Regions from separate parts of the Staphylococcus pseudoxylosus genome, predicted to be linked through region 4. Evidence: predicted binding sites of a transcription regulator. Region 4 holds the regulator's gene; each other region holds the start of a gene.
The links. The regulator Rex, encoded in region 4, represses fermentation and respiration genes when NADH is low (regulators of the CRP and FNR family bind a similar motif). The targets are predictions, from matches to a motif close to TTGTGAAATATTTCACAA.
Positions count from the first base shown of each region.

Region 1: LG295_RS09475 (cytochrome ubiquinol oxidase subunit I) is a predicted target of Rex. The motif match lies at 1,509-1,526, and genes of this name have one in related genera.
Region 2: pflB (formate C-acetyltransferase) is a predicted target of Rex. The motif match lies at 1,993-2,010, and genes of this name have one in related genera.
Region 3: LG295_RS03605 (formate/nitrite transporter family protein) is a predicted target of Rex. The motif match lies at 1,457-1,474, and genes of this name have one in related genera.

Region 1 is NZ_CP085024.1:1,977,864-1,981,087, forward strand. It holds gene LG295_RS09470 (cytochrome d ubiquinol oxidase subunit II) at 1-135, opposite strand, end outside; gene LG295_RS09475 (cytochrome ubiquinol oxidase subunit I) at 132-1,487, opposite strand; gene LG295_RS09480 (glutaredoxin domain-containing protein) at 1,686-1,916, shown strand; gene ptsP (phosphoenolpyruvate--protein phosphotransferase) at 2,121-3,224, opposite strand, start outside.
Region 2 is NZ_CP085024.1:1,167,185-1,170,408, forward strand. It holds gene pflB (formate C-acetyltransferase) at 1-1,973, opposite strand, end outside; gene purU (formyltetrahydrofolate deformylase) at 2,378-3,224, opposite strand, start outside.
Region 3 is NZ_CP085024.1:804,412-807,635, forward strand. It holds gene LG295_RS03595 (hypothetical protein) at 1-145, opposite strand, end outside; gene LG295_RS03600 (hypothetical protein) at 145-501, opposite strand; gene LG295_RS03605 (formate/nitrite transporter family protein) at 573-1,403, opposite strand; gene LG295_RS03610 (amino acid permease) at 1,716-3,104, shown strand.
Region 4 is NZ_CP085024.1:1,045,411-1,048,634, reverse strand. It holds gene LG295_RS04890 (sulfurtransferase TusA family protein) at 183-407, opposite strand; gene LG295_RS04885 (YeeE/YedE family protein) at 429-1,517, opposite strand; gene LG295_RS04880 (redox-sensing transcriptional repressor Rex) at 1,733-2,380, opposite strand; gene LG295_RS04875 (ABC-F family ATP-binding cassette domain-containing protein) at 2,526-3,224, shown strand, end outside.

The DNA.
Region 1 (3,224 bases), 930 kb from region 4:
ATTAATTTTCTTATCTTGCTTCGTAATTTTTGCATGTAGTGTAAAAAAGCCTGCACCAAAATCAATTGAGGCGATAATGATGTAACAGAATAAGAAAATCCAAAGCACTGAAATACCAATGTAAGCAAATATCATTCTGCTTCACCTCTTTCTGAAGCTAATGCTTCAACGTCTTTATATGCTGGTTTATGTCTAAACATACGAATCAATACATAAGCAGAAGTAACCATAAGTACGATATAAAGTAAACCAAATAATATCGTCACGAGTGTAAGGCCACCTGCTTGTGTTGCCGCATCAGCTACTTTTAGATAGCCACGAACCAACCATGGTTGACGACCTTGTTCTGTTAAGAACCACCCAAACTCAATTGCCAACATTGCCGCTGGTCCAGTCAATAAAGCACCATATAACATCGGTTTAGAATGTGTGAATTTCCGTAATTTTTTAAACACAAGCGTCAACACGTATGCGCCTGATACTATAAGGCAAAATACACCCATAGAAACCATTAAGTCAAAATAATAATGTACAATCATAGGTGGATGTAATTCCTCAGGGAAATCATTTAAACCTTTTACTTCTGTATTTGTATTATTATCTGCTAAGAAGCTTAAAATACCAGGAATTTTAATTGCACCTGAAACTTCTTGTGTTTTTTCATCTAACGAGCCAAATAATATTAAATCTGCATTCGATTCTGTATCAAAATGCCATTCATATGCTGCTAGCTTTTCTGGTTGCTCTTGATGTAAGAATTTTGCTGACAAGTCTCCAGCCAGCATTGATCCCAAGGTAAATACTACACCTAAAATCATAGTTAATTTAAGTGCTTTCTTATGATACTCAGTATCTTTTTTAAATTTATTTTTTAACAATTTAAATGCTGCAATAGCAGCTAATACAAATGCCATCGTCATTAATGCAGTGGCTACAACGTGAAATGAACGTATTAAAAATGAATCATTAAACATTGCTGCTAGTGGCTCTACATTTACCATTTTTCCATTTTGCATTTCAAATCCAGCAGGTGTATTCATAAATGAGTTAACTGCTGTGATAAAGAATGCGGAAAATGACCCACCTAATATAACTGGAATGCTTATAAGAAAATGTGTCCACTTCCCTTTAAAACGATCCCAAGTATATAAGTAAATACTCAAGAAAATTGCTTCAAAGAAGAAAGCAAAAGTTTCCATAAATAACGGTAATGCTATAACATGACCACCCATTTGCATAAAGGTTGGCCAAAGTAACGACAATTGTAAACCAATTATAGTACCGGTTACAACGCCAACTGCCACTGTAATGGTATATCCTTTGGACCATCTTTTAGCCATAGCTGTATATGATGGATCATTTTTCTTAATCCCTAAAAATTCAGCAACAGCAAACATGACCGGTACACCTACTCCGATTGTTGCAAAAATTATATGAACTGCGAGTGTCATCGCAGTTAGAAAGCGTGCTAATTCAACTGAATCCATAATATCACCTTTTTTATTTATTTGTGACAAAAATCACAACGTCCATTCATTATAAACTGCTTTACATTTTTTTGAAATAAATTGCGCTCAAAATAAAGTGACAAATTAATGACCAATAGCATGTAATTTTTAAACTTGAAATATTTATTAAAGTTTTTTATATTTAAGTAAATTACGATGGAGAAAGGACATAGTACTATGACTGAAATTATTATTTACACCCAAAACGATTGCCCACCTTGTACATTTATCAAGAATTACTTATCAGATAAAGCAATTGACTATATTGAAAAAAATATTAGCAATTCAAAATTTAGAAACGAAATGATGGATTATGATGCATTTGCTACACCATTTATCTTAATAGATAGCGAACCAATGTATCAAATTGATATGGATAAAATCAATCAACGTTTGAATTTAAATTAGTTACCCTTCGCCATCCCATTAACTTATATATCAAACCTAACTCAGAAAGTTGCATTTTACAATAATTGTGTATTAAAAGATTTGAATAATCAAAAAAACTGTTCACAAAGTTATTTAACTCTGTGAACAGTTTTTTTAAATGTAGCGAAGCATTAAAGTAATTCAACACTTATATGCATTCGCTTACAAAATTATTCAAAAATTTTATTTCGCGTATTGTTCAACCAATTCTTGTACTTCTTCTGAAGTCGCACAATTAATTGCTCTATTCGCTAGTTCTTCCATTTCATTTTGACTTAAACCTTTGATTTGTCGACGCGCTTTCAATATAGATGTTGCACTCATTGAAAACTCATCTAAACCTAGGCCTAGTAGCAATGGAATAGCAGTTTCGTCTCCAGCCATTTCTCCGCACATACCAGTCCATTTACCTTCATTATGTGAAGCTTCAATCACTTGTTTTACTAAACGTAAAATTGAAGGATTGTATGGTTGATACAAGTAAGAAACACGTTCAGACATACGATCAGCAGCCATTGTATATTGAATCAAGTCATTTGTACCAATGCTAAAGAAATCAACTTCTTTAGCAAATACATCTGCTAAAGCAGCAGTAGATGGTATCTCTACCATAATACCTAATTCAATATCATCAGATACTTCAATGCCTTCGTTAGTTAAATTTTCTTTTTCTTCTAATAACAATGCTTTTGCATCGCGGAACTCTTTGATTGTGGCAACCATTGGGAACATGATATTTAATTTTCCGTAGGTAGATGCACGTAATAATGCTCTTAATTGCGGTCTGAAAATATCTGGTTGATCTAAGCATAAACGAATTGCACGATATCCTAAGAATGGATTCATTTCTTCAGGTAAATTTAAATACGGTAACTCTTTGTCGCCACCGATATCTAAAGTACGTACAACAACACGCTTATCTTCCATTGTTTCCAATACTTTTTTATAAGCCTCAAATTGTTCATCTTCAGTTGGCATTTCATCTCTACCCATATATAAGAACTCAGTACGGTATAATCCAATACCTTCTGCGCCATTTTCGATAACACCTTTTAAGTCATCTGGTGTACCTATATTAGCAGCAAGCTCTACATGCGTTCCATCAGCTGTTGTTGATGGTTCATCACGTAATTGTTGCAACGCTTGCTTATCTTCAAAGAAACGCTCACGTTTATTTTGATACGCTATAACTTCATCTTCAGTTGGGTCAATAATTACTTCACCAGTTAAACCATCAACGATAATCATATCGCCTTGTTTTACTTCTTTAGTAATTGACTTAGTACC
Region 2 (3,224 bases), 120 kb from region 4:
ATACCGTCTTTGCAACAATCATAAGGGATTTTTGCAACAGAACTTAGCGATGATAATGCACCTTTTTGATCTCGTCCATGCATTGGATTAGCGCCTGGAGCAAATGGTTCACCAGCTTTTCGTCCATCAGGTGTATTACCGGTCTTTTTACCATAAACGACATTTGAAGTGATTGTAAGTACACTCATCGTATGCTCAGAATTACGATATGTTTTATGACTTCTTAATTTAGTCATAAAGCGTTCTACTAAATCTACGGCAATATCATCTACACGAGGATCATTGTTGCCATATTTAGGAAAATCTCCATTTATTTCAAAATCAATTACTAAACCATTTTCATCACGGATTGGTGTAACTTGAGCATATTTAATTGCTGACAATGAATCCGCAGCAACTGATAATCCTGCGATACCTGTTGCCATTGTACGTATAATATTAGTATCATGTAACGCCATCTCGATACGCTCGTAACTGTATTTATCATGCATATAATGAATAACATTTAAAGAATTGATGTAAACGCCTGCTAACCAATCCATCATCTTATCAAATTTTTCAAACACTTCATCGTAATTTAATACTTGTGAATTGATAGCTTCATATGACGGTCCGACTTGCATACCAGATTTTTCATCTTTTCCACCATTAATTGCGTATAATAAAGTTTTAGCTAAGTTTGCACGAGCACCAAAGAATTGCATTTGTTTACCAATTTTCATTGCAGATACACAACATGCAATACCATAGTCATCACCGTATGATTCACGCATTAAATCATCATTTTCATACTGTATTGAACTTGTTTTTATACTCATTTTTGCACAGTAGTTTTTAAAGTGGGATGGCAATTGTACCGACCAAAGTACAGTTAAATTTGGTTCTGGTGCAGGTCCTAAGTTGTCTAATGAGTGCAAGAAACGGAATGAGTTTTTAGTTACAAGTGGTTTACCATTAATTCCTATACCACCAATTGATTCAGTAACCCAAGTAGGGTCTCCAGAGAATAATTCATTATAATCTGGTGTACGTGCGAATTTCACAATACGTAATTTCATAATAAAATGGTCAATTATTTCTTGAACTTCACATTCTGTTATCGTGCCATTTTTTAAATCTCGTTCAGCATAAATATCTAAGAATGTAGACGTGCGTCCTAAACTCATAGCAGCACCATTTTGTTCTTTAATAGCAGCTAAATATGCTAAATAAAGCCATTGTACAGCTTCTTTAAAAGTAGTAGCAGGGCGACCAAGGTCAAAACCGTATGTTTTACCTAATATTTTCAATTCTTTAAGTGAGCGATATTGTTCTGATAATTCTTCGCGCAAGCGTATAACATCTTCTGACATTTCAGTAGACATAGTGTTAAAGTCATGCATTTTTTCTGCCATCAAAAAGTCAACGCCATACAGTGCAACACGGCGATAGTCACCAATGATTCTCCCACGACCATAAGCGTCAGGAAGACCTGTTATAATACCAGCTTTTCTACAATTAAGCATTTCCTTAGAGTAGGCATCAAACACGCCTTGATTATGTGTTTTACGATAATCTGTAAATATTTTTTCAGTTTCTGAATCTAACTCATAACCATATGCTTCGCAGGCAGCTTTAGCCATACGAATACCTCCAAATGGTTGCATAGATCGTTTAAATGGTTTCTCAGTTTGGACACCGACAATAGTTTCTAAATCTTGGTTTAAATAACCAGCTTCATGTGAAGTGATTGTAGAAGGCACTTTAGTATCCATATCCCACATGCCACCACGTTCACGTTCTTCTTTGGATAAAGCCATTACTTGATCCCACAGCTTGGTTGTTGCCTCAGTCGGTCCTTCTAAAAATTGTTCATCACCTTCATATAGTGAGTAGTTTAGTTGGATAAACTCACGAACATCAACATGGCGATTCCAACGTCCACTTTTGAATCCTTGCCAAGCAATTTCGTGTAATTTTTCTTTTTCTAACATTTTTTCTCCTCCATTCATTTTGTTAATAATTTCACAAACATTGTAACATTATCCTTGTTAATGTTTTCACAATATTTGTGAAAGTTTTTAATACAAACTGTGAACGATTTGAGAAACTGTAAGAAGTTATATGACAGTTTTATAATATTGTGTATCTGTTATACAACAGATGAGGACTGCGGTATTATTAATGAGTAAAGGAAAGGCATGGATGAAGGTGAGTATAAAAGTGAATATAAAAAATAAGAAACACAAAAATAGCCACTTTTATATTTAGTGATTAGTGAATAAAAGTGGCTTAATAAATCGTAGATATATAATAGAAGGTTTTAGAAATTAAATTGTGCATAAATTTATATTAATCATTATGATAACAGTAATTAGTACACTTTATATACACAATATTAATTAAAAACGATTGTTTTATTGCCATCATTTACGATGACTTTATGTTGAACATGATATTCAACTGCTTGAGCTAAAACAGAAGATTCAACATGACGTCCAATTTTACGTAAATCTTGTACGTTATAACGATGATTAATACGTGTGACATCTTGGTCTATAATTGGTCCTTCATCTAAATCAGAAGTTACGTAATGACTTGTTGCACCGACTAATTTAACGCCGCGTTCCCAAGCTTGTTTGTATGGGTTCGCTCCAATGAATGAAGGTAAGAAAGAATGGTGTATATTAATAATTTGATTTGGATAATGACTTACAAAATTATCTGTAAGTATTTGCATATACTTAGCTAAAACGATTAATTCTACTTCGTGTTTTGCGCAAATATCTAATATGTTTTGTTCAACAACTGCTTTATCATTATTACTTGGTACATAGTAAAAAGGGATATTAAAAGATTCAGCAAAATGTCTATTGTTTTCATGATTACTGACAACACAAGTGATTTCAGCAGGAATTTCTTTACGTTGAACTCTTAATAATACTTCATTAAAAGCATGGTCTTCTTTTGATACAAATAATGCGATTTTTGTTTTATCACTTGTATCAAAAATATCAAAATTAATATCATTTTGACTTAAAGTGTTTTCTAGAGCTTCTTTCAATTGTGTTACTTTTTCAAACTCAAATCTTAAAAATAATTTCCCTTCGGTATCTTGTGCATGATCGTACTCAGTAAAGTGATCAAGATGTAAAATATTAGAGCCGTGTTCTGCAATAATATTTGCAATTAATGACGTTATACCGACTTTGTCATTGCATGTTGCGAGTAATATGTATTTATCT
Region 3 (3,224 bases), 240 kb from region 4:
CAAGCAGTATAGCATCTATACCTATCATGATAGCAAACCGGGGGTTCTTTTCTCCGGTTTCTTTTGTTTTTTTATAGGCTTTCAAATTTGGAATTAAGCTTACAATTAATAAAATAATTACAACGATTCCTAAAATTACACTCATTATTTGTCACCACCGTTTTGATTTTTTGTTAGAAATTCCCAAACGTAGCCAGCAATAACACCTAAGATTAATCCAATAATAATTCCAGCTTTTATTGCTGAAAAGAGCGCACTTATGATAATCGCGATTAATAATGCAATCGGAATAGTTATACCAAATTTATATTTTCGTTCTGGAGAATTTACAATAGAAAACAAAGTATAATATAAAATACCAAAAACAAAGATAACCATTACACTTTTTAATATTAAAGGGCCAACTGAACTGTCAGATTCACTAAAATAATTTAAAAAGAAAAATAACACACCAAATATAATGGAAACCGTAAGCGTACGTTTCATTAAGTGTTTATTCATATATAACTCCTTTGTAATAAAATCTACTGAAAATTATACCATATAAAACAGATGAATTATTGTATTAGCAGTTATCTAGATATATTACGTTCATATTGGTGATGATCATTTAAATAAGCATAAAACAACCCTATAATTAATCCGCCTCCGATGTAATTGCCAATACCTGCACCTAATAAATTGATGATAACAGGCATAAGTGCTAATTCACTACTTTGATAGACTAAACCACCACCAAATAATACAGAGTTATAAACCACGTGCTCATAACCCATAAATGCGAATATAGATACACCAAACATCATAACGAACATTTTAGCTAAAACATCGTCTATTTGCATTGCTATAACTAAAGAAATATTGATGAAGAAATTAGCAAAAATTCCTTTGATCAATATTGCAGTAAAACCAGCAGTTAAAGTTTTATGTTCAATTGTATGTTCTAATTGTATTAACATGTCAGTGGTCATCACATCAGAATGATGTAATAATAAGAAAAATAAAAAGCCACCCAATGCATTACCAATAAAGCATAATGTGAAAATTTTAAAAACTCTAGTAGGGCTGATGACATGATAATATAACCCCACTGTAAAATACATGAAATTACTCGTCAGTAATTCTGAATTGGTAAATAAGATAAGTACTAGAGCAAAACTAAATGCTATAGATGCAATGATATTTATAACGCCAGAAGGTAGATGAGTGTCTAGTGATGCTTTAATAAGTAAAACGAAGACTGTAATGACACCTAGAATAAAACCAGCCATTATGGCACGAAGTAAATAGCGTTTAAAATAAAAACTTTGTAAAATGTCTTTAGTTTTGATGGTGTCAACTACGTGGTCAATCCAAGCTTTTCCATAAAATACTTTATCCCATTTAATGTTTTTTTCGTTCATTTTTTATCCTCACTTTCTATAATTATTTATAAGTATACTATGGCAATAATATTTTGTGAACTTTTTCACAAATTCTACATGAATTTATTTAGACTTAAATTTTTGCTCTGTTTTTATAGTTGATTTAAAGAAAAATAATTTTTTTAAAAAGCTTTACTTTTCAATGTAAAACAGTATACCGTTGACAAACAAGCGTGTAAGCACTTACATAACTCGAAAATAATTGTTTTAATTTTTTGAATTTATAGTATAATAGCGACATAATAAGTGGATTTACTACCACTTATATTTGAAAGAGATGGGGTTTGAATGATGAAAGATAATAATGAATTACAGAGGGGACTAGGTGCACGTCAAATGCGTATGATTGCACTTGGTGGAACGATTGGTGTAGGACTATTTATGGGAGCTACAAGCACTATAAAATGGACAGGTCCTTCTGTTATATTTGCATATTTAATTGCAGGTATATTTTTATTCTTAGTAATGAGAGCAATGGGAGAGATGGTTTATTTACATCCAACTTCTGGTTCTTTTGCTAACTTTGCAAGTGATTACATACATCCAGTAGCAGGTTATCTAACGGCTTGGAGTAACGTTTTCCAATGGGTAGTTGTAGGTATGAGTGAGGTTATTGCAGTCGGAGAATATATGAACTATTGGTTCCCAGATTTACCACAATGGATACCGGGTGTTATTGTTGTAGCGTTATTAGCCGGTGCAAACCTTGTATCTGTTAAAGCGTTTGGTGAATTTGAGTTTTGGTTTGCGATGATTAAAGTAGTTACAATTATTTTAATGATAGTGGCAGGTTTTGGTCTTATCTTCTTTGGTCTAGGAAATGGTGGAGAAGCAATCGGTCTCTCGAATTTATGGGCACATGGTGGGTTTATGCCTAACGGTTGGATTGGCTTCTTCTTTGCACTTTCAATTGTTATCGGTTCATACCAAGGTGTTGAATTAATTGGTATTACTGCCGGTGAAACAAAAGATCCACAAAAAAATATCAAGAGCGCGGTTAACGGTGTTATCTGGCGTATATTGATTTTCTATATTGGTGCAATTTTTGTAATCGTTACAGTTTATCCGTGGAATGAATTAGGAAACATTGGTAGCCCATTTGTAGCTACGTTTGCTAAAGTAGGTATCACTTTTGCAGCTGGATTAATCAACTTTGTTGTACTTACTGCTGCGATGTCAGGTTGTAACTCAGGTATATTTAGTGCTAGCCGTATGTCATTAAATTTATCTCAAAAAGGAATGTTACCTAAATTCTTTGGGAAAGTTATGAAAAATGGCGTTCCTATTTGGACGGTGCTTGCAATTGCAACAGGTATTTTAATTGGTGCTTTACTTAATGTAATCTTGCCGTTATTTATCAAAGGTGCGGATAGTGTATTCGTATATGTTTATAGTGCTTCGATTTTACCTGGTATGGTACCATGGTTCATGATTTTAATTAGTCATTTAAGATTTAGAAAAAATCATCCTGAAGAAGTGGAAGGTCACCCATTTAAAATGCCAGGTGGCGCATTTACAAACTACATTACGATGGCGTTCTTTATTATGGTATTAATTGGCATGTTATTTAATAAAGAAACTGTGGTTTCAGTAGTTATTGGTATTGTATTCCTATTGTTTATGACCATGTGCTTCTTCTTGAAGGGCTACCATAAATTAAGTAAAGATCAACAACTTTAAATCATAAAAATCTAATACGATATCATAGATTATTATAAAGTCCCACTTCTCAATTTATTGAGTTAGTGGGACTTATGCATGAGCGTTAGCTCAGGTAATCATTAATCCCACTTCTCTAAA
Region 4 (3,224 bases):
AATTGGAATCTATATATTAATTACAAATATTAAAAAACAAAATTCTGACTAAAAAATATATAATAAAAATGATCGAACTCAAAGCATAGCTAGGAATCCGACCATTTTTATTTTACTTATTATGTTGTCTAATTGACTAAGTGAAGTTCACTTGCAGTGTCAATCTCAACTATTACTCTTAATTAAGCTTTTTGAATTGTAATTGTCCATGATGCATCATCTAACTGTTCATAATTTGTAACTGGATAGCCTTGCTCAGCTGCCCAATTTGGTAATGCTTCAGTTGCTTGCGTACAATCAAAATCTATTTTTAATTCATCACCATTATCTAACGTGTTCATTTTCTTTTGTGCTTCTATTAACGGGAATGGACAAACCATTCCAACTGTACCTAACTCGTGTACCATAATTTGTGCCTCCTATAATAATTATATTGTTTGCGTTTGTGACGTTACAGGTTCATTTGAGGTTTGCTTCTGCGCTTTTTTCATAGGTCTGATAAATACAAAATAACTCATTGTCCAAGCTCCTAAGATCATTGAAGCAAGTGCAATCCAACCTTTCCATGACATCGTTGCTGTTTCTACTAGTCCATTACCGATTGAACAACCACCTGCTACTGAAGCGCCAAATCCCATAAGCACGCCACCAATCATACTGTTACGAATCGTTTTTTTATCTGGTAATCTCCATTTAAACTCTCTTGCACCTTTAGCTGCAATATAAGACCCTAGGAATATTCCAAGAACTAAGAAAACACCCCAGTCTAATAATTTCAAATCACCAGTTACAAAGAACTGTACTAGATTAGCGGATGGTGTTGTAATACCTAGCCCATACATTCTTCCTGTAGACTCACTTACTGGCCATGCAATTAACGCGATGAGTCCTACTGCAATTGCAGCCACAAAGGGATGGTATTTCTTTTCAAATAAATAATGACGCATACCTGTGAATTTCTGTTTTAATTTAGGAATAGCAAATTTAGGTTTCGGTTTGCGTAATGTTTTGACTACGAAAAATACTGTAATAGCTGTAAGTAATGCTACCCATATCCATGTCGGTATCCCTGTAGTTTGTGACATACTCGTATTAACATTTGTAGGCTTATTTAAACCATCCATGAATGGTAACAGTAAACCATATTTCGTAGCTGCCGAAGTAAATGCATAGGCGATAAGTGCCACCCAACTACCTATTAAACCTTCACCTGCTCTATACCATGTACCGGTTGCACATCCACCAGCTAATATAATACCTAAACCAAATATAAATGAACCTATTACTGTCCCAATAATAGGGTAAGTTGACTCAGGTATTTGTACCAAACCAGTTGAAGTCAAAATGAGCAATCCTATACTTTGAACTGTAATAGCTATAAGTAATGCATAAAACATTTTGTTACTCTTTTGAATATACATATCTCTAAATCCACCAGCTAAACAAAACCGTGTTCTTTGCATAACAAAGCCTAAAAGACTTCCCACAATAATGCCGCTGATTATTAACCAAGTCATATTAATAACCTCTTTTCCGATAAAATCAATAAGATTAATAATATTAGAAATCGTATAAAATTTCAACCTTGCAACTCACAATTTTTAACTTTCTGCTAACTTATACAGTAATAATTTTTCGAAATTCAAATTAAACATCCATAAAAAAATAGTTTTTTATAAACACAGCACACTGAGTGTATTACTGTATCTATAAAAAACTAACTAATTATTTTTTATTTATTGCTATAATTTTTCATAAAAAATAATAAAGACTGTAATTCAATACCTAAATCAATATGATGTACTTGAACGTCTGATGGCGTTAGTACACGACTTGGTGTAAAGTTAAGTATCCCTTTAACACCTGAATCTACTAATACGTCAGCTACGTTTTGAGCCGCTTCTTCAGGCGTAGTCAATATCACTACATCTATATCTTCTTGTGATAATATTTCCTTTATTTTATCAAATGAACTTACTGTCACTTTACCTATTTGTGTCCCAATAACCTCTTCACGAATATCGAATGCTTCAGTTATAGTCATTTCATCATGTATTGAAAAGTTATATGTTAATAATGCTTTACCTAAGTTCCCTACACCTACAATTGCAATTTTAATCTCGTCATTTTCGCTAATTTCATTTTTAAAAAAATGTAATAAGCTATCAATATTATAGCCATAGCCTTTCTTGCCTAACTCGCCAAAATAAGAAAAATCTCTTCGAATCGTTGCAGAATCAATATTTAAGCCTTCACTGATGGCTTTAGAATTAACTCTATCAATGCCTTTAGATTTTAATGTATTGACGAATCTATAATATAACGGTAAACGTTTCAATGTGGCACGAGGAATCTTTTCGCTTTGATTAGCCAAGATCATTTCCCCCTAATTCATTATCTGTTATTCATTAATCTTATAATCACTACAACATTATACATGACTGAATAATAAAAATAAACAATGATAGTTTTAACAACACGCTGAATACTGTAGAATGATAATGAATAGAGAGGTGCAAAATCAGATGATATTATTACAACTCAATGATTTAACTAAATCATTCGACGGCGAAGACATTTTTAATAATGTGGATTTTGAAGTTAAAACGGGTGAACGCATTGGTATTGTAGGTCGTAATGGCGCCGGAAAATCTACATTAATGAAAATAATTGCTGGTGTTGAAGATTATGATAGCGGTCATATTTCTAAGAGTAAAAATTTAAAACTTGGTTATCTAACACAGCAAATGACATTAAATACAGATCAAACTGTATTTGAAGAAATGTCTAAGCCGTTTGAGGCAATGAAAAATTTAGAACGAGAAATGAAATTGGAAACAGATTGGTTAGCGCAACATGCGGATGAGTATGATACTGAGACATATAAATCTCATATCGATCGCTATGAAGCATTATCCAATCAATTTGAACAACAAGATGGCTATCAATATGAAAGCAAAATTAAAACAGTCTTACACGGACTGAATTTTAGTGAAGCGGATTTCGACCGACCTATCAATGACTTTAGCGGCGGCCAAAAAACAAGATTATCTTTGGCACAAATGTTATTAAGCGAGCCTGATTTATTACTTTTGGACGAACCCACCAACCATTTAGACATGGAAACGACCCAATGGTTAGAAAGTTATTTAAATTACTTTAAAGGTGCCATCGTAATTATTAGTCATGATAGATACTTCTTAGATAAAATTGTGACTCAAATT